Regions from separate parts of the Trinickia violacea genome, predicted to be linked through region 1. Evidence: predicted binding sites of a transcription regulator. Region 1 holds the regulator's gene; each other region holds the start of a gene.

Region 1 (6,065 bases):
CTGCATCAGCGGAATCAGCTCGCGCGCGACGAACGGAAACGTGACGAAGACCGTCGCGAGCACGATGCCCGGCACCGCGAAGATGATCTGCCCGTCGTGATCGGCGAGCCACGGGCCGAACCAGCCTTGCGCGCCGAACATCAGCACGTAGATCAGCCCCGAAATCACAGGCGATACCGAGAACGGCAGATCGATCAGCGTCGTGAGCAGCGCCTTGCCCTTGAATTCGAACTTCGCGATCGCCCACGACGCCGCGAGTCCGAACGCGAGATTCAGCGGCACCGCAATGGCCGCGACGAGCAGCGTGAGCTTGATCGCGGACCAGGCGTCGGGATCGGCGAGCGAGTCGAAGTAATAGCCGACGCCTTTTCTGAACGCCTCGTAAAACACCGCCGCGAGCGGCACGGCGAGAAAGAGCGTGAGGAACACGAGCGCGATGCCGGTCAATGCCCAGCGCACGAAGCGCGGCTCGGTGACCGGGTTCGACTCGCTTGCAGCACGCGCGCCCGGCGCTCGCTGGAGGATGGCGGAATCGTGGCTCATCGCGCGGCTCCTTCAATCGCGGGCGCAGTCTCCGACGCCGTTGCTGCACTCCGCGCCGGACCGCTCGCCCCGCGGCTCGTGCGCCGCTGCAAATACCACTGCAGCGTATTGATCAGCAGCAGCATCACGAACGACACGACGAGCATCACGACCGCCAACGCCGTCGCACCCGCATAGTCGTACTGCTCGAGCTTCGTGATGATCAAGAGCGACGTGATCTCCGACTTCATCGGCACATTGCCGGCGATGAAGATCACCGAGCCGTACTCGCCGAGCGCGCGCGCGAACGCGAGCGCGAAACCCGTGAGCAGCGCGGGCGTCACGGCAGGCAGCACGACGCGGCGAAACGTCAGCCAGCGCGACGCGCCAAGGCATGCCGCGGCCTCCTCCTGCTCGCGCTCGAAGTCTTCGAGCACGGGCTGCACGGTGCGCACGACGAACGGCAGGCCGATAAAGGTCAGCGCGACCAGCACGCCCAACGGCGTGAACGCGATCTTGATGCCGAGCGGCGCGAGAAACTGCCCGATCCAGCCGTTGCCCGAATAGACGGCGGCAAGCGAGATGCCCGCGACCGAAGTCGGCAGCGCGAACGGCAAATCGACGACCGCATCGACGATGCGCTTGCCCGGAAACGTGTAGCGCACGAGCACCCACGCCACCAGAAAACCAAACACGGCGTTGATGAGCGCCCCGCCGAGCGCCGCCGAAAACGTGAGCCGATACGACGCCAGCACACGCGGCGACGCGACCGCGCGCACGAATTGATCCCACTCGAGCGTGGCCGTCTTCAGGAACGTCGCGGCAAGCGGGATCAGCACCACGAGGCTCAAATACGCCACCGTGATGCCGAGCGTCACGCCAAAACCGGGCAAGGCGCTCGGCTTGCGGAATGTGAACGTCGTCATGCGGATGCTCTTCTTGGGTGCGGCCCCGAAGGGAGCCGTTCGCGAGCGGCCGGTGCGTCGTCGTGTGACTCGCTTGGCCGCTCGTCGTCGTTGTTATGGCCGGCTGAAGCCGGCGGTGTGACTCTCTTGCTGCGTTACTGCGGCTGATAGATCGAATCGAACACGCCGCCGTCGGCGAAATGCGTCTTCTGCGCGTTGGTCCAGCCGCCGAACGTGTCGTCGACCGTGTACAGCTTCAGCTTCGGAAACTTGTCCGTCAGCGCGGCCGGCACCTTGCTCGAACGCGGACGATAAAAATTCTTCGCGGCAATCTCCTGCCCTTCGTCGCTATAGAGGAAGTTCAGATACGCCTCGGCGAGCTTGCGGGTGCCGTGCTTGTCGACGACCTTGTCGACCACCGCCACCGGCGGCTCGGCGAGGATGCTCACCGACGGCACGACGATCTCGAACTTGTCCGCGCCGAACTCCTTCTGCGACAGGAACGCCTCGTTTTCCCAGGCAATCAGCACGTCGCCGATGCCGCGCTGCACGAAGCTCGTCGTCGCGCCGCGCGCACCCGAGTCGAGCACGCCGGCGTTCTTGTAGAGCTTGGTGATGAACGCCTTCGCCGTCTGATCGTTGCCGCCCGGCTGGTGCACCGCGTACGCCCAGGCCGCGAGGTAGTTCCAGCGCGCGCCGCCCGAGGTCTTCGGATTCGGCGTGACGATCGACACGCCGGGCTTCACGAGGTCGTCCCAATCCTTGATGTGCTTCGGATTGCCCTTGCGCACGAGGAACACGATCGTCGACGTGTACGGCGACGCGTTGTCGGGCAAACGCGTCTGCCAGTTCTTGTCGATGAGCCCCTTGTTCGCGAGCGCGTCGATGTCGTAGGCGAGCGCGAGCGTCACGACGTCGGCCTGCAAGCCGTCGAGCACCGAGCGCGCCTGCGCGCCCGAGCCGCCGTGCGACTGCTTGAAGGTCACCGTGTCGCCGGTCTTCGCTTTCCACGCCTTGCCGAATGCCTGGTTGATGTCTTGGTACAGCTCCCGCGTCGGGTCGTAGGAGACGTTCAACAGCGTCGTATCGGCATGCGCTGGCGCGCTCGCGGCCAGCGCCAACACGCCGGCCACCGTCGACAGCGCGCTCAAAGCCAGCATCGCAACCCACCGGCGAGCCTTGCCCGCCTTCCCCGTATTCCCCGTCGTACTTTCGGCCATGCGCTTTTTCTCCGTTTTCAAGACTGGTGCTTTATTCCGTCGGGCCAGTCTAGCGAAGGGCCTACATACTCAAAAATAATAAATCTTCATTCTTTAATGACAAAAAGTGGATAGCGACAGCCGGAACCGGCGCTATCCCAGCCGTTTGGTTGCTCCGGCGTCGCGGATGACCTCGATCAAGCGTGGCGGCTGGCTCGGATAGCGACACTTAAAGTAACGCTTGAAATGTGACGAATACTGTATAAAAATACAGTCACCTGTCTATCCATACAGTGCGCCATGACCAAACTCACCGCAAGGCAGCAGCAGGTTTACGACTTGATCCGCCAGACGATCGAAAGAAGCGGCTTTCCGCCCACGCGGGCCGAGATCGCCGCAGAACTCGGCTTCAGCTCGGCCAATTCGGCCGAAGAGCACCTGCGGGCGCTCGCGCGCAAAGGGGTGATCGAACTCGCCGCCGGCGCCTCGCGCGGCATCCGCTTGCTGATGGGCGTGGACGACGCGCCACATCAATTCACGCTGCCGCACGCGGGCCTAATGCAGCTTTCGCTGCCGCTCGTCGGGCGCGTCGCGGCGGGCAGTCCGATCCTCGCGCAAGAACATATCTCGCAGCACTACGCGTGCGATCCGGCGCTCTTCTCGAGCAAGCCCGATTACCTGTTGAAAGTGCGCGGGCTGTCGATGCGCGACGCCGGCATCCTCGATGGCGATCTGCTCGCGGTGCAAAAGCGCAGCGAAGCGAAAGACGGCCAGATCATCGTCGCGCGGCTCGGCGACGACGTTACCGTCAAGCGCCTCAAGCGCCGCAAGGACGGCATCGAACTGATCGCCGAGAACCCCGATTACGACAACATCTTTGTTCAGGCCGGGAGCGCGGAATTCGCACTCGAAGGTATTGCGGTGGGGCTGATTCGCCCGACCGAATTCTGAACGCCGCCCAGACTCTGCCTGGAGACATGCCATGGACCGCCTTGCCCGCCTCTTGCCTATCCGTCAATTCGGCCGTCTGCGCCATCTGCGCGGCGTCGTGCCTTGCGCACCGCTCGAAGCCGGCGCCGCGCTGACTCGCACCACGCGAATCGCCGAGACGCGATTCGATCAGCCCGAATTGCAGTTCGAATCGCACGCGGGGGGATGGGAGCCGGCACTGCCGTCGGCGCTGCCGGCGTTCGCCCGGGTGTCGTTGAATAGCGGTTTGAACTCGGAACCCGCGCGGCGTGGGCCGGTGCGCGTTTATCACGGCGCGTCGCGCCTGATCATGGTCGGCACCATCGACGCGGTCTGCCGGATGATCGATCGTTGCATTGCAGCCGAAGGCTCGGGCGCGCAACAAGGTCTTTTCGATTGATGGGCTCGATGGCGCACTCGGTTGCGCCACCAAGCTGCGTCACGCATTTGTCGGCGCAGGCGCCAAATTCATCGCGCCAGTTGCAATAGCTAACAATTCTGAAGGGATCATTTTCTTGGCTTGACGGTCCACCGATCATCGTCATTTTCTGCGGAGACCTTTCCCTCATGTCCGATCCCGTTCGCTCAACGCCACGCAGTCCGGTCGCGCTTGCGATCAAGGTCGCTATCGCATTCGCTGTGATCGCGGTATTGAGCTATGCCTACGCGTCGCCATACATTGCGCTCGATCGCCTGAAGCGCGCAGCCGACGCGCGCGACGCACAAACGCTCAATCAGTACGTCGACTATCCGGCTTTGCGCCAGAGCCTCAAGGATCAAGTCACGCAATTGCTGACGCGGCGTATCGATGAGCAAAAGCTCCACAATCCGTTCGCGGCCATTGGGGCGATGATCGGAATGGCTTTGGTCGGGCCGCTCGTCGACGCCTATGCCACACCCGACGGCGTGGCCGCGATCCTCGACGGCATGCCGCCGCGCGGTACGCCCGGCGAGCATCCGCCCGAACCGGGGGAGCCCTCGGAAAACATGGCTTCGAACGAGGCCCCGTCGCAACCCGGGCAACCCGCATCGGCGCCGGCCACGTCCTCGAGCCAGCCGGCATCGGCCCCGGTGCCGCCGAAAACCACAGCGGGCTATCGGGGCGTCAACGAGTTCGCTGTCACCTACCAGCGCAGTGCAGGCAACGCGCAGTATTCGGCGATTCTGCATCGCGATGGGTTGTTTTCGTGGAAGCTGGTGGCCGTCGAGCTAAACGGTTAGATCGCAATTAGATCGACTGAGCGCGCTAACTAAACGCGCTCATTAAGCGTCTTCACATACGCGTGACCACGGTGACGTGCGGCCGGCCTGGCCGATCGGCCGCACGAGAGACTGAATTTAACGCACGGTACCCGCTTCGGCGGCCATAGCCGCTTCGGTTTCCGCTTCTTTTCGTTGCTCTTGCGGCGTCGAGCACGCCACCAGAATGCTGCACGATACGCGGTCGAGCAACTGCGTATTGCCCGAACCCATCCACCAGCGCGACAGGCCGCTGCGGCAGCGGTGACCAACCACGACCAAATCGGCCTGGATTTCACTGGCGAGATTGGCGATCTCGTCGATCGGGTGGCCGAACGCGAAATGACCGTGCGCCTGCACGCCCCGTTCGGTCAGCCAGTTCACGCCTTCCTGAAGAATCTCGCGAGCGGCGTCTTCGAAGCGCCCGCACGCGACATCGGTCAAGAGCCCGGCGCTCTGGGCGATGCTCGTCCGCATGTCGACGACCGACAGCAGGTGCGTCTCCGCCTTCAAGTCGAGTGCGAGATCGGCGCCGCAGCGCAACGCCTTGCGGCCTTCACGCGTGCCGTCATAGCACAACAGAATTTTTTTGTAGCTTGCCATCACGACCTCCCATATGCGCTTGTGCGCGCCTTTGCCCTAATCATGGTGCGCCGCAATTCCGCTTGCAAGGGATGGAAAACGCTTAGTGGATCGGCCGATTCGTGCGCCAAATCGAACCGGGGTCAAACGAAAAGACGGTGCGACCGCCGGTCATGGCGCGACGCCCGCTGCACCGCACAAGTTCAGGGCAAAGCGTGCACAGAACCGCGTTGGCCGATGCACTAGAATGGCCCAAGCCTCTCACGCACGCCTATCGGAACCTACGCGCCCATGTCTGACGTTGCCATCGCGTTTCAAGAAGTCGAAAAGCATTTCAGCGGCAAAGCCGTCGTGAACGGTCTGTCGTTTCATGTGCGCGTCGGCGAATGCTTCGGTCTGCTCGGACCGAACGGCGCCGGCAAGACAACGTCGATCAAGATGCTGCTCGGCATGAGCGAACCCGACGCCGGCATGATCCGGCTCTGCGGCGAGCCGATTCCGGAGCGGGCACGTTTTGCGCGTCAACGCGTCGGCGTCGTGCCGCAGTTCGACAATCTCGATCCCGACTTCACGGTCCGCGAAAACCTGCTCGTGTTCGGGCGCTACTTCGGTCTCTCGTCGGCGCAAACGCGCGCAATGGTGCCGACGC
Region 2 (6,065 bases), 1.3 Mb from region 1:
CCGGGTTCTTGAGCATCAGCTTGAACGCTTCGGTCACTTTCTCGGTCGTGGCGCCGCCGCCGACGTCGAGGAAGTTGGCCGGCTCGCCGCCGAACAGCTTGATAGTGTCCATCGTCGCCATCGCGAGGCCGGCGCCGTTCACGAGGCAGCCGATGTTGCCGTCGAGCGAGATGTACGCGAGGTCGAACTTCGACGCTTCGACTTCAGCCGGATCTTCTTCATCCAGATCGCGATACGCGACGATTTCCGGATGACGGAACAGCGCGTTCGAATCGAAGTTGAACTTGGCGTCGAGCGCGATCACCTTGCCGTCGCCCGTCAGGATCAGCGGGTTGATTTCGGCGAGCGATGCATCGGTTTCCCACGTGGCCTTGTAGAGACCCTGCAGGATGGCGCGCGCTTGCGGAATCGAAGCATCGGGCACGCCGATCTTCTTCGCGAGATCGTCGGCTTCCGAATCCAGGAGACCCTTCGCCGGGTCGACTGCCACCTTGTGGATCGCTTCCGGCGTATTGGCGGCGACTTCTTCGATGTCCATCCCGCCTTCGCTCGAAGCCATCACGACGACCTTCTGCGACACGCGATCGATCACGAGGCCAACGTACAGTTCCTTCTTGATGTCGGCGCCTTCTTCGATCAGCAGACGATTCACCTTCTGGCCTTCCGGGCCGGTCTGGTGCGTGACGAGCTGCATGCCGAGGATCTGGTTCGCGTATTCGCGCACCTGATCCAGCGACTTGGCGACCTTCACGCCGCCGCCCTTGCCACGACCACCTGCGTGGATCTGAGCCTTGACGACCCACACCGGGCCGCCCAGCTCTTCAGCGGCCTTGACCGCATCTTCCACCGAGAACACCGGCTTGCCGCGCGGTACCGCGACCCCGAATTTCCGCAGGATTTCCTTACCCTGGTACTCGTGAATCTTCATGCGTGATTCCTTCAGTCTGAGAGTTGGATTGAACTTCGATGACGCTAATTTATTTCGAGGCAAGCGCCTCGACTTTGGTATGGGTGCCGCCTTCCTCGGCGTCGGCAGCTAGCGCCGCATCCTGGCGTTCCGCTGCACGCGGCGCGTGGCCGTACCAGCGGGGATAAAACTGACGGACCGCTTCGCCGTCGAACCGCAATGCCTGACAGCGATCGAGTTGAAACGGCGGCTTGGCGTTCGCAGCCTCACCGTTGCCGCCTTGACTTGCTTCGCCCGGTGAATCGCCGCGCGTGTTCCAGACATCGCCCGCGAAAGCCTGAATGGCGGCGGTCGGCACGATCGCGCACAACTCGGTGAGGTGCGTGCATCCCGCGACGCCGCCCAACAGGCGGTTCGCTTCGCGGCGAAAATTCTGGAACAGGTTGAGCCCGATGAGGGCGCGGTAGGCGGGATTGGCGGCTTCGCAGTGACCGGGATAGGGCACCCAGTCGGACGACGCTTCGGCGTCGACGACGTTGAGCTTGCGATCGATCGTGATGCGAAGCCAGAGTTCATGAATCGGCAGGCCGTTGGGCCGGACACCGGGCGCAAGCGCCACGTCACGCGGCTTATGATCGGTCAGGCACGCCTCGATGTCCCACAAGCCGTCTTCACGCTCGAACGCTTCCGCTCGAATTGCGCGGCGATGGCGCAACTTGCGGGACACGGGCGGGGAAAGCGGCATGCGAGAGGAGACGGCTGAATAGGAAAACCGGTGGATTTTAGCATACTGGGTATTTCGGATAGACCGAGGTCCCCACAAGCCGAGGCGGTGGCGGACGTGGACGGTTGCACCGGTCGCAACCGTCGTTGCAGGCCGTCGTTACACGCCGTCCCAATCCTCGTCGCCGCCCTTCAGGATTTTGACGATCGTCGCGCTGGAGAAACCACGTGTGGCCAGAAAGCGCGCTTGCTTGGCGCGCTCGGCCGGCGTTTCGGGAAGGTGTCCGTACTTCTTGCGCCAAACGGCTTGCGCGCGAGCCAGTTCGGTCTCGCGAAGCTGCGCGCCGACTTCTTCGATCAAGGCGTCGCCCACCGAGTGACGGCGCAGTTCGCCGACGATCCGGCTCGTCCCCATGCGCGCCGCGCGGCGATGGACGAGGCTTTCGGCAAAGCGCGAATCGGACAGCCAGCCTTCGCTCTCGAGCGCATCGAGCAGCGGCTCGAGCGCATCTGCCTCTTCGACAAAGGGAGCAAGCTTGCGCGAGAGTTCGGAGCGGCTGTATTCGCGTCGCGACAGATAGTCGAGCGCACGAGCCTTCAAAGAGCGGGCTGGCTTTTTCGAGCGCCCGGAAGACTCGTCGGATGAGGCCGAGGGCTCTCGACGCGAGCGGGTATAGGTGCTTTCGTTCGATTGACCGGTTGATGACGTCGATGACCCGGCGGTCGATGACCCGGCATTCGCCGCGTCAGAACCGGTCGCATCTGCTGTAGACGAGCGACGACCCGCTGCGAGATCGTGCGCGTCGAATGATTCAAATGGATCGAAAGGATCGAGCGGATCGGGCCGAGCCGCTTCGCGCCCTGCTTTACCGCGCCCCGAATTCGACGCCGCCCGGTCCTTGCGCATCACGCGATGCTTACTCTTCGTCCGCGACTTCGACGCCTTCCGAAGCGCCAGCCGGCATCGCGTTCACGCCAAGCGATTCGCGGATGCGGTTTTCGATCTCGAGCGCGATGTCGGGATTCTCACGCAGAAATTCGCGTGCGTTGTCCTTGCCCTGGCCGATGCGCTCGCCGTTATAGCTGTACCACGCACCCGCCTTGTCGACGATCTTCGCTTGCACGCCGAGGTCGATGACTTCGCCTTGGCGCGAAATGCCTTCGCCGTAGAGGATGTCGAAAATCGCTTCGCGGAACGGCGGCGACACCTTGTTCTTGACGACCTTCACGCGCGTTTCGTTGCCGATCACTTCGTCGTTCTTCTTGATCGAGCCGATGCGGCGAATGTCGAGGCGCACCGATGCGTAGAACTTCAGCGCATTGCCGCCCGTCGTCGTTTCCGGGTTGCCGAACATCACACCGATCTTCATGCGGATCTGGTTGATGAAGATCACGAGGCAGTTCGTGCGCTTGATCGTGCCGGTCAGCTTGCGCAGCGCCTGCGACATCAGACGCGCTTGCAGACCCGGCAAGGAATCGCCCATTTCGCCTTCGATTTCGGCCTTCGGCACGAGCGCCGCGACCGAGTCGATCACGATCATGTCGATCGAGCCCGAGCGCACCAGCGCGTCGGCAATTTCAAGCGCCTGCTCGCCGGTATCCGGCTGCGAGACCAACAGATCGGACACGTTCACGCCGAGCTTGCCGGCGTATTGGATGTCGAGCGCGTGTTCCGCGTCGATGAACGCGGCCGTGCCGCCGAGCTTCTGCATTTCGGCGATGACTTGCAGCGTCAGCGTGGTCTTGCCCGACGATTCCGGCCCGTAGATTTCGACCACGCGGCCGCGCGGCAGACCGCCGACGCCGAGCGCGATATCGAGGCCGAGCGAGCCCGTCGACACCACTTGAATATCTTCGGCCACCTCGCCGTCGCCGAGCCGCATGACCGACCCTTTGCCGAACTGCTTTTCGATCTGCGCGAGCGCCGCAGCGAGTGCCTTGCTCTTTTCAGCAGTCAGTCCAGCCGAGCCTTTCTTGCTTTCTTCCATGAATCGTCCTTTGCTATGATGAACGGCGTCTGAGGTGGGTGCGCAGGCCCTTAGCAGTGAGTTGCTGAGCTAGCGCACGAAACGCAGACACTGTATAAAAAAACAGTGGTTTTTGCAAGCCCGAGGCGACGCGTTTTGGCGTCGCATGTGCGGATTTACAACCGGGCACGCCCCCGGGCAGCCAACACCACACGACATTCGGAGACCGCCGCACGCCGGGCGATGCTGTGGCACAGCGCGGTGCCGCGGCAACAGCAACGCGGCAGCGGCACATCATGCGAATTCTCATTGCTGAAGATGACAGCATACTCGCGGACGGTCTCGTCCGATCACTCCGCCAATCGGGCTATGCCGTCGATCACGTGAAGGGCGGCGCCGAAGCCGATGCCGCCCTCTCGGTGCAAGCCTTCGACCTCCTGATCCTCGATCTCGGGCTGCCGCGCCTGTCCGGCCTCGAAGTGCTGCGGCGCCTGCGCGCCCGCAATTCGAACCTGCCCGTGCTGATCCTCACCGCCGCCGACAGCATCGAGGAACGCGTGAAGGGTCTCGATCTCGGCGCCGACGACTACATGGCAAAGCCGTTCGACTTGAACGAACTCGAAGCGCGCGTGCGCGCGCTCACGCGGCGCGGCGCGGGCGGCGGGCCGACCGTCGTGCGGCACGGCTCGCTCGCATTCGACCAGGTGGGCCGCATCGCCACCGTGAACGATCAGGTGATCGACCTCTCGGCACGCGAACTCGGCCTGCTCGAAGTGCTGCTGCAACGGATCGGCCGGCTCGTGTCGAAAGAGCAGCTCGTCGACCATCTATGCGAATGGGGCGAGGAAGTCAGCAACAACGCGATCGAAGTCTACGTGCACCGGCTGCGCAAGAAGATCGAGCCGAGCGGCGTGCGGATCATCACCGTGCGCGGCCTTGGCTATTGCCTCGAGAAAGCCGCCCCGGCCGCCGGCACGGCGCCCTCGCCCGGTGCTTCGGACCCGGCCTCGAACGGCGCGGCCAAGTCGCCGGCGAATCACTCGTCCAAGTAGAGGCGTCACATGGCCTCGCCAGCTTCCGCGGAAGGCGCCGCGGCACCCGCAGAGCGTCCGGGGCACGCGCCGCCGGAGCCTGCGGCCACGCGCGCGGCAGATCCCGACGAGGTCCGCGACGCCACCTACGCCAACCCCTTCGCGCCGCCCGACGAGACCGAGTCCACGCCCGAAGCGCGCCCGCGCTCGCTCTTCGGCGAGATTCTCGACTGGATGCTTGCGCCGCTCCTGCTGCTCTGGCCGATGAGCATCGCGGTGACCTATCTCGTCGCGAAGACGATCGCCAACGGCCCGTTCGACCGTGCGCTCGAAACCGACGTCTACGTGCTCGCCCGGCAGATCCAGCCGGTGAACGGCGTCGCCGAACTGTCGCTGCCCGCGTCGACGCGCGACTTCCTTTCCGCCGACAACGTCGACAAGGTCTTCTACCAAGTGCTCGGCACGCGCGGCGAGCTGGTCGGCGGCGACGCCGACCTGCCGCTGCCGCACGAAGACGACCGCCCGCAGCCCGGCATCGTCGAGTTCCGCGATGACATGCTGCACGGCAACGACATCCGCGTCGCGTACACGACGGTCGAGTTTCCGCACGAGGCCGCCTGCGAGGACGCCGAAGTCCGCGCCGCCGGGGCGGCGGGCTGCGGGGCGCCCGTGCTCGTGCAAGTCGCCGAGACGCTCGACAAGCGCAGCCAGCTCGCCAACGACATCATCAAAGGCGTGATCCTCCCGCAGTTCGTGATCCTGCCGCTTGCGATCGTGCTGGTCTGGTTCGGGCTGTCGCGCGGCCTCGCGCCGCTCACCGCGCTGCAATCGAATCTGCGCGCGCGGCGGCTCGACGATCTCTCGCCGCTCGAAGCGAGGCGCGCGCCGCCCGAGATCGAGCCGCTCGTCACGTCGTTCAACGACTTGCTGACGCGTCTCTCGCAAAACATGGAGCTGCAAAAGCGCTTCATCGCCGACGCCGCGCATCAGATGAAGACGCCGCTCGCCGGCCTGCGCACGCAGGCGGAGCTGGCGCTGCGGCAGGACGTATCGGCCGAGGTGCGCCGCTCGCTCGAACAGATCGCGACGAGCTCGGAGCATGCCGCGCGCCTCGTCACGCAGCTGCTCGCGCTCGCGCGAGCGGAAAACCGCATGTCGGGGCAAGCGTTCGCGGCGGTCGAGGTGTCCGAGTTGGCCCGGCTCACGGTCCGCGACTGGGTGGAGCCGGCGCTCGCCAAGCAGATGGATCTTGGCTACGAAGGCCCCGACGCACCGGTCACGGTCGACGGCAACCCGGTCATGCTGCGCGAGATGCTCTCGAACCTGATCGACAACGCGATCCGCTACACGCCCCAAGGCGGCCGCATTACGGTTCGCGTGCGGCCCGATGAGCCGAATCAAGAAGTGCACCTCGAAGTCGAGGACACTGGGCCCGGC
Region 3 (6,065 bases), on a different replicon from region 1:
TGAATGTGTGCGGATAACCGCATTGTTTATAGGTGCACCGTATCGGCGCAATGCGGTTTTACCTACACGTGCTGAGCACGTGACCAGCTTAAGGTGAGGTTTTTCGGGAGTCCGAGGCATGAGAGCTCATGGTGAGCCGGGTCAGTCAGGCTCACGCACCTCATCCCCCTCAGGGCAACTGCCACCAGCCCGGCAAGAGACGCCGGACTTCGCGACGCCGGTAGCGATCGTCGATCAGATGCACGACGCCGGCATCGTGTTCGGTGCGAATCACGCGCCCCGCTGCCTGCACGACTTTTTGCAGACCGGGGTACAGGTACACGTAATCGTAGCCGTTGCCGAACTTCGCCTCCATCGTGCGGCGCATCTGCTCATTGACCGCGTTCAGCTGCGGCAAGCCGAGCGTGGCGATGAACGCGCCGATCAACTGCTCGCCGACGAGATCGACGCCTTCGGAAAACGCGCCTCCCAGCACAGCGAAGCCGATGCCGCAGCGCGTGTCGCGAAAGCGCGCGAGGAAGGCGTCGCGCGCGGCTTCGTCCATGCCGGGGGCCTGAGTCCAGATCGGCAGCGTGGGATGGCGCTCGCGCAACAACGCCGCGACGCGCTCGAGATAGTCGAAGCTGCTCAGAAAGCCGAGATAGTTGCCGGGCTGCGCGGCGTACTGTTGCGCGATCAGCTCGACGATCGGTGCGAGCGAGCGTTCGCGGTCGCGCCAGCGCGTCGAGACGTGAGCGGCCACGTGCACTTTCAATTGCTGCGCGCGAAACGGCCCGTCGACCTCGAGCCAGTTCGTCGCTTCCGGCAAGCCGAGCGTGTCGCGGTAGAAGTGGAATGGATTCAGCGTCCCGGAAAACATCACCGTCGTGTGCGCGGCGTCGTAGCGAGGCGCGAGGTACGGCGCCGGAATCACGTTGCGCACGCATAGCGTCGAAGCGGATTGGGCGCGCGCGCCGCGTGAGGTTTCATCGCGCGTGACATCGAAGATCGAGTGCTCGCCGAACTGTTCGGCAAGCGCGACGAAGTGCATGGCGTCGAAGAACACGCGCAGCAATGCGTCGTCGATCGATAGCGGCGCTTCGACGAGCTGATCCGTGACCGCGCCGATCAGATTCTGCGCCGCCGACAACAACCGCGCGGGCACTTCCGCATGCACTTGGTACGCGTCGGTTTGAGCGCGATTCAAGGCATTCCATTCGCGGTGCAGTCGTTCGAGCGGCTTCTTCAGCGTTTCCGGCGCGCTCTTGCGCGCGGCGCGAAAGTCGCTTTGTTCGAGCGACGCCGTGTACATCTTGCGCGCGCGTTCGAGCAGGTTGTGCGCCTCGTCGACCAGCACCGCGACGCGCCATTGATTCAACCGCGTGAGCGCGAAGAGCAGTGCGCTGCTGTCGTAGAAGTAGTTGTAGTCGCCGACGACCACGTCGCTCCAGCGCGCGAGTTCTTGCGCGAGGTAGTACGGGCAGACGTCATGTGCGAGGGCGGCGGCGCGCACGGCTTCGCGATCGAGCCGCCGCGAGCCGTCGAGCGCTGCGCTGCGCGCGTCATGAAGACGATCGTAGAAGCCGCGCGCGAGCGGGCACGAATCGCCATGACAGGACTTGTCGGGATGCTCGCAGGCTTTGTCGCGCGCGACGAGCTCGAGCGTGCGCAAGGGCAGCGGCGTGCCGGTGCCTGCGCTTGCGCTCGCGCTCGCGTGCAGCGTATCGATGGCTTCGAGCGCCAACGCGCGGCCAGGGGTCTTTGCGGTCAGAAAGAAGACTCGCTCGACGCGATCCTCACCGCACGCTTTCAGCATCGGAAAGATCGTCGCGAGCGTCTTGCCGATGCCGGTAGGCGCCTGCGCCATCAAGGTCTGGCCGTCGCGCGCGGCCCGATAGACCGCGACTGCCAGTTCACGCTGGCCGCTTCGAAAGCGCTCATGCGGAAACTTGAGCGCACCGAGTGCGGCGTTGCGTGCGTCGCGGTGGGCCGCTTCCTGCGCGGCCCAATCGAGAAAGCGCTCGCATTGTTCGACGAAAAACGATTCCAGCGACGCCGCGTCATGCGATTGCGTCAGCACCGTTTCCTTCTGGCTGCCGATATCGAAGTACACGAGCGCGACGTCGAGCTGCGAGAGCGCGCGCGCCTGACAAAGCAGATGTCCGTAGACGAGCGCCTGCGCCCAATGCAGGGCGCGATGATTGGCCGGCATCGCGTCGAGATCGCCGCGATAGGTTTTCACTTCCTCGAGCCGGTTGAGCGCGGCGTCGTAGCCGTCGGCGCGGCCGCGCACGGTGAGATCGCGATACGTGCCGGCGAGCGTGATCTCTGCCTCGTAACCGCTCGCTCGACGCGCGGCGACGGTTGCGTGACCGGCGATGCCTTCGAGCGCGGTGGGGGCCGGCGTGAAGCGCAGGTCGAGATCGCCGCGTTTGGCCGTGAACTCGCAGAGGGCGCGTACGGCGACGACGTAGGTCATGCCGCCGCCTCGGCCTCTGCTGCGCCGGCGCCGGCGTCGTCCGTCCAGCGCACGTCGAGCACGCGCACCGGCATGCCGTGCTGCACGCAATACTGCAGCCAGCGGATCTGATTGTCTTGCAGACGGTCGCCCGGACCCTTCACTTCGATCAGCTCATAGCGCCGCTCGGCGGGCCAAAAGCGGATCAGGTCGGGCAGCCCCGACCGGTTGCTGCGAATGTCGCCGAGCAGCCGCTCGAACCAGAGCTTCAGATGCGCGGCCGGAAGGCAATCGAGCGCTTGCACAATTAACTCGGGCGTCAGCACGCCCCAGAACACGAACGGCGATTGCACGCCGGCTTTGCTCTCGAGATGGAGCAGGATCGTTTCGCGATAGCTGCCGTTATCGAGTTGGGCCAAACACCGGTTGAAACTCTCGGCGCGGCGCGCGCGGAAGTCGGGCGCGTGCAGATCGGCGGGGCCGCGCTGGAACGGGTGAAAGAACGCGCCCGGAATGGCCGCGAACACCGGCTCCCAGCACAGCAGGCCGAACAGCGAATTGATCAGCGCGTTCTCGACGTAGTGAACGGGCGCGTCGGCGGCGCTCAGCGCGTCGCGCGCGGCGTACTCGACCGGGATCGGCGCTGCAGGCCGAACGAGTTCGAGGGTGCTGCGCGCGATCGGCTGCGCTGTTGCAGCCGCGCGTTTTGCCGGCTGCCCCGTTTGGCGCTGCAAGCGCGGCAGCATCCGCGCGATGCGCTGGCTTTCCTCCTCGCTTTCCGGCGACTCTGCCGATTGCAACGCGAGCGCCAACGCATCGTCGAAGCGGCCGCAGCGCTCCAGCACCCGCATGCGCCGGTGACGCGCACCGGGCCACGTGCAACGCCCGAAGACAGCTTGGGCCGCGTCCCAAGCTTGCCGGCGCTCGGCGTGCTGGCCGATGCGGAACAGCAGCTTCGCGCGACGTGTTTCGAGCCACGCGTTGTCGATATCGACGGCGAGGACGGCGGCGACGAGCGCGTCGAGCGCTTTGTCGTCGTCGAGCGCATCGAGCCCATCGAGCCCTTCGCGGTAAGCGTGCAGCGCGAGATAGGCGTCGATATCTTCACGCCGCTGAAACGCGCGCGACGACTGCGAGAACGACACGCTTTCGTACTTGAACACGCCAAGCTCCGCGAGCACGAACTCCGTCCAATCTTGATGGAGGTTGCCGAAGAACATGAGCCGCCACCGCTCGCAAAGCGGCGCGATCGTGACGCGGAACACCGGGTCGCCGGGCGGCGCGCCCCAGGCGGCGTAGCTGCGCGCGTCGATGTGCGCGGCCCGCAGCGCGTCGAGCAGATCCGCTTTGCGAGCGTGCTTGCCGAGCGCGGTGGAAGGAAACAGCTGCAGCAGCTCGGGCCGCGTCGTCAGCGCGAACACTTCATCGAGCGTGAGCGCCGGTTCGGAATCGAGCCAGCCGAGCTCAACCAACGGCTGCGACGCGGCCAGGGGACACCCGATCTCCTCGTACGACAGACGGCTCGCCCGAAACAGCGTGCCCTTGCGCATCAGCATCCGCACGAGCAGCGCGCGGGAGCTTTGCGGCAACGCCGCGAACGCCTCGAAAAACGCGCGCTCGCCGGTGCTGAACAGGTCGTCGTAACGCTCGGCGATCCACGCCAGCGCGCGCTCGAAGTTCAGCAGGTAATAGGGAGGAGGATCGGTCGGCACGGGCAGCCACGGGACTGTATATTTATACAGGGATGATAGCAAACCGGGCGGCGCGCGGCGTCAGGTGAGCTTTTTCGGGAGCCGACATTTCCCGAAGTTTCCAATCGCGCCGCGCGTTTCTATGATTGGAATCCGGACGCCGACAAGGACCCACGACGTGCAGACCGACTCCATCCAGCGCCCCAACACGCTGAGCCAGATTCCGCGCGGCGTCTGGGTTCTCGGTTTCGTGAGCCTGTTCATGGACATCTCATCGGAAACCATCCACAGCCTCCTGCCGATGTTCCTCGTGACGAGCCTCGGTGCGAGCGCCATGACGGTCGGGCTGATCGAAGGCATCGCGGAGGCGGCTGCGCCGATCGTCAAGATGTTCTCCGGCGCGTTGAGCGACTACCTCGGCAACCGCAAATGGCTGGCGGTGATCGGCTACGGCATGGGCACGCTGAGCAAGCCGCTGTTCGCGCTTGCGCCGACTGCGGGCATCGTCTTGACGGCGCGCGTCGTCGACCGGATCGGCAAGGGCATCCGCGGGGCGCCGCGGGACGCGCTCGTCGCCGACATCACACCCGCGCACTTGCGCGGCGCCGCCTACGGCTTGCGGCAGGCGCTCGACACGGTCGGCGCTTTCATTGGCCCGCTTGTCGCGGTCGCGCTGATGCTGTTGTGGGCGGACCGCTTCCGTTGGGTCTTTTGGGTGGCCGTCATCCCGGGGCTCGTCGCCGTTGCGCTATTGATCTTCGGTATCAGGGAGCCCGCGTGGCAGCCGGGTGCGAAGCGCGTCAATCCGGTCCGGTTCGATAGCTTGAGGAAACTCAGCCGCACGTATTGGTGGGTCGTCGTCGCCGGAGCGGTCATCACGCTTGCGCGCTTCAGCGAGGCGTTCCTCGTGCTGCGCGCGATGCAAGGCGGCGTGCCGATTGCGCTCGTGCCGCTCGTCATGGTCGCGATGAACGTCGTGTATTCGCTGTCGGCTTATCCGTTCGGAAAACTGGCTGATTCGATGAGCCATGCGCGGCTGCTGGCGATGGGCCTGGTCGTGCTGATCGGGTCCGACATCGTGCTCGCGCACGGCAACACCTGGCCGATCGTGTTGCTTGGCGTCGCGCTATGGGGGCTGCATATGGGCCTGACGCAAGGGCTGCTCGCGACGATGGTGGCGCACGCCGCGCCCGCCGAATTGAAGGGGACCGCGTTCGGTTTCTTTAACCTGATGAGCGGACTGGCGACGCTGATTGCAAGCGTCATCGCGGGTGGGTTGTGGGACCGGTTCGGTGCAGCAACGACCTTCTATGCGGGAGCGGGCTTTTGCGTGATCGCGTTGCTCGCGTTGGCTGGGCAAGCTTCGACGCGAAACCGACGCGCCGTCTAAAAGTTGTTCAATTAATCGTTGTCTATATAAAACAAAAATAAAGACGGACGAATGAGATCGTGCGGAGAACGTTGAAAGAAGCGTGGTGGTAAATGCAACCGTTTTGCATTTTGAAGGCCGCATGGCTCTTTCAATCCTGTTTTTTCGTCGTGGTTATGAAAGGCTTGAGCCTTATATGACGGGGGTAGGAGGTGAATCGAACGAAACCTCGAAAATATATTGGCTCTGCTTATCGAATCGTGTTGACTCGCGATTATTCCGGCGCCTAGAATTTAAGTGTCTTCACAAAAGAGGCCTCTGCCTTGGACAGTTGTAGTTGTCGACCTTCAAATAGTTTCGCTGCCTGACCGGCAGGACGTCTGCGCTTTCGTCTCACAGCCACCGTTCTGCCAGCAGGCCGACGGTGCGCGTCGTAGCACCACTCCCGTGCACCCTTGATTCGCGCCAAATAGCGCGGCGTTTTTGCGCGCCTGTTTGGCACCCCGTCGCGATCGCCCAATCGCGGCCTTTGTTCGCGCTCGTGCGATGTGTTCTCACGCGAGCGCGT

The links. The regulator LexA, encoded in region 1, represses DNA repair genes until DNA is damaged. The targets are predictions, from matches to a motif close to ACTGTATNNNNATACAGT.
Region 2: a site for LexA is predicted at 3,708-3,725, ahead of recA (recombinase RecA). Genes of this name have one in related genera too.
Region 3: a site for LexA is predicted at 4,163-4,180, ahead of FAZ95_RS24145 (VRR-NUC domain-containing protein). Genes of this name have one in related genera too.

Annotation. Positions count from the first base shown of each region.
Region 1 covers NZ_CP040077.1:2,109,335-2,115,399, reverse strand. Annotated here, with positions in the region: gene cysW (sulfate ABC transporter permease subunit CysW) at 1-543, opposite strand, end outside; gene cysT (sulfate ABC transporter permease subunit CysT) at 540-1,448, opposite strand; gene FAZ95_RS09590 (sulfate ABC transporter substrate-binding protein) at 1,583-2,647, opposite strand; gene lexA (transcriptional repressor LexA) at 2,927-3,577, shown strand; gene FAZ95_RS09580 (hypothetical protein) at 3,609-3,995, shown strand; gene FAZ95_RS09575 (DUF2939 domain-containing protein) at 4,163-4,816, shown strand; gene FAZ95_RS09570 (universal stress protein) at 4,934-5,437, opposite strand; gene nodI (nodulation factor ABC transporter ATP-binding protein NodI) at 5,708-6,065, shown strand, end outside.
Region 2 covers NZ_CP040077.1:781,238-787,302, reverse strand. Annotated here, with positions in the region: gene sucC (ADP-forming succinate--CoA ligase subunit beta) at 1-928, opposite strand, end outside; gene FAZ95_RS03575 (DUF2889 domain-containing protein) at 978-1,652, opposite strand; gene recX (recombination regulator RecX) at 1,791-2,540, opposite strand; gene recA (recombinase RecA) at 2,548-3,618, opposite strand; gene FAZ95_RS03560 (response regulator transcription factor) at 3,894-4,649, shown strand; gene FAZ95_RS03555 (sensor histidine kinase) at 4,659-6,065, shown strand, end outside.
Region 3 covers NZ_CP040078.1:469,261-475,325, forward strand. Annotated here, with positions in the region: gene FAZ95_RS24140 (ATP-dependent DNA helicase) at 170-2,458, opposite strand; gene FAZ95_RS24145 (VRR-NUC domain-containing protein) at 2,455-4,149, opposite strand; gene FAZ95_RS24150 (MFS transporter) at 4,271-5,518, shown strand.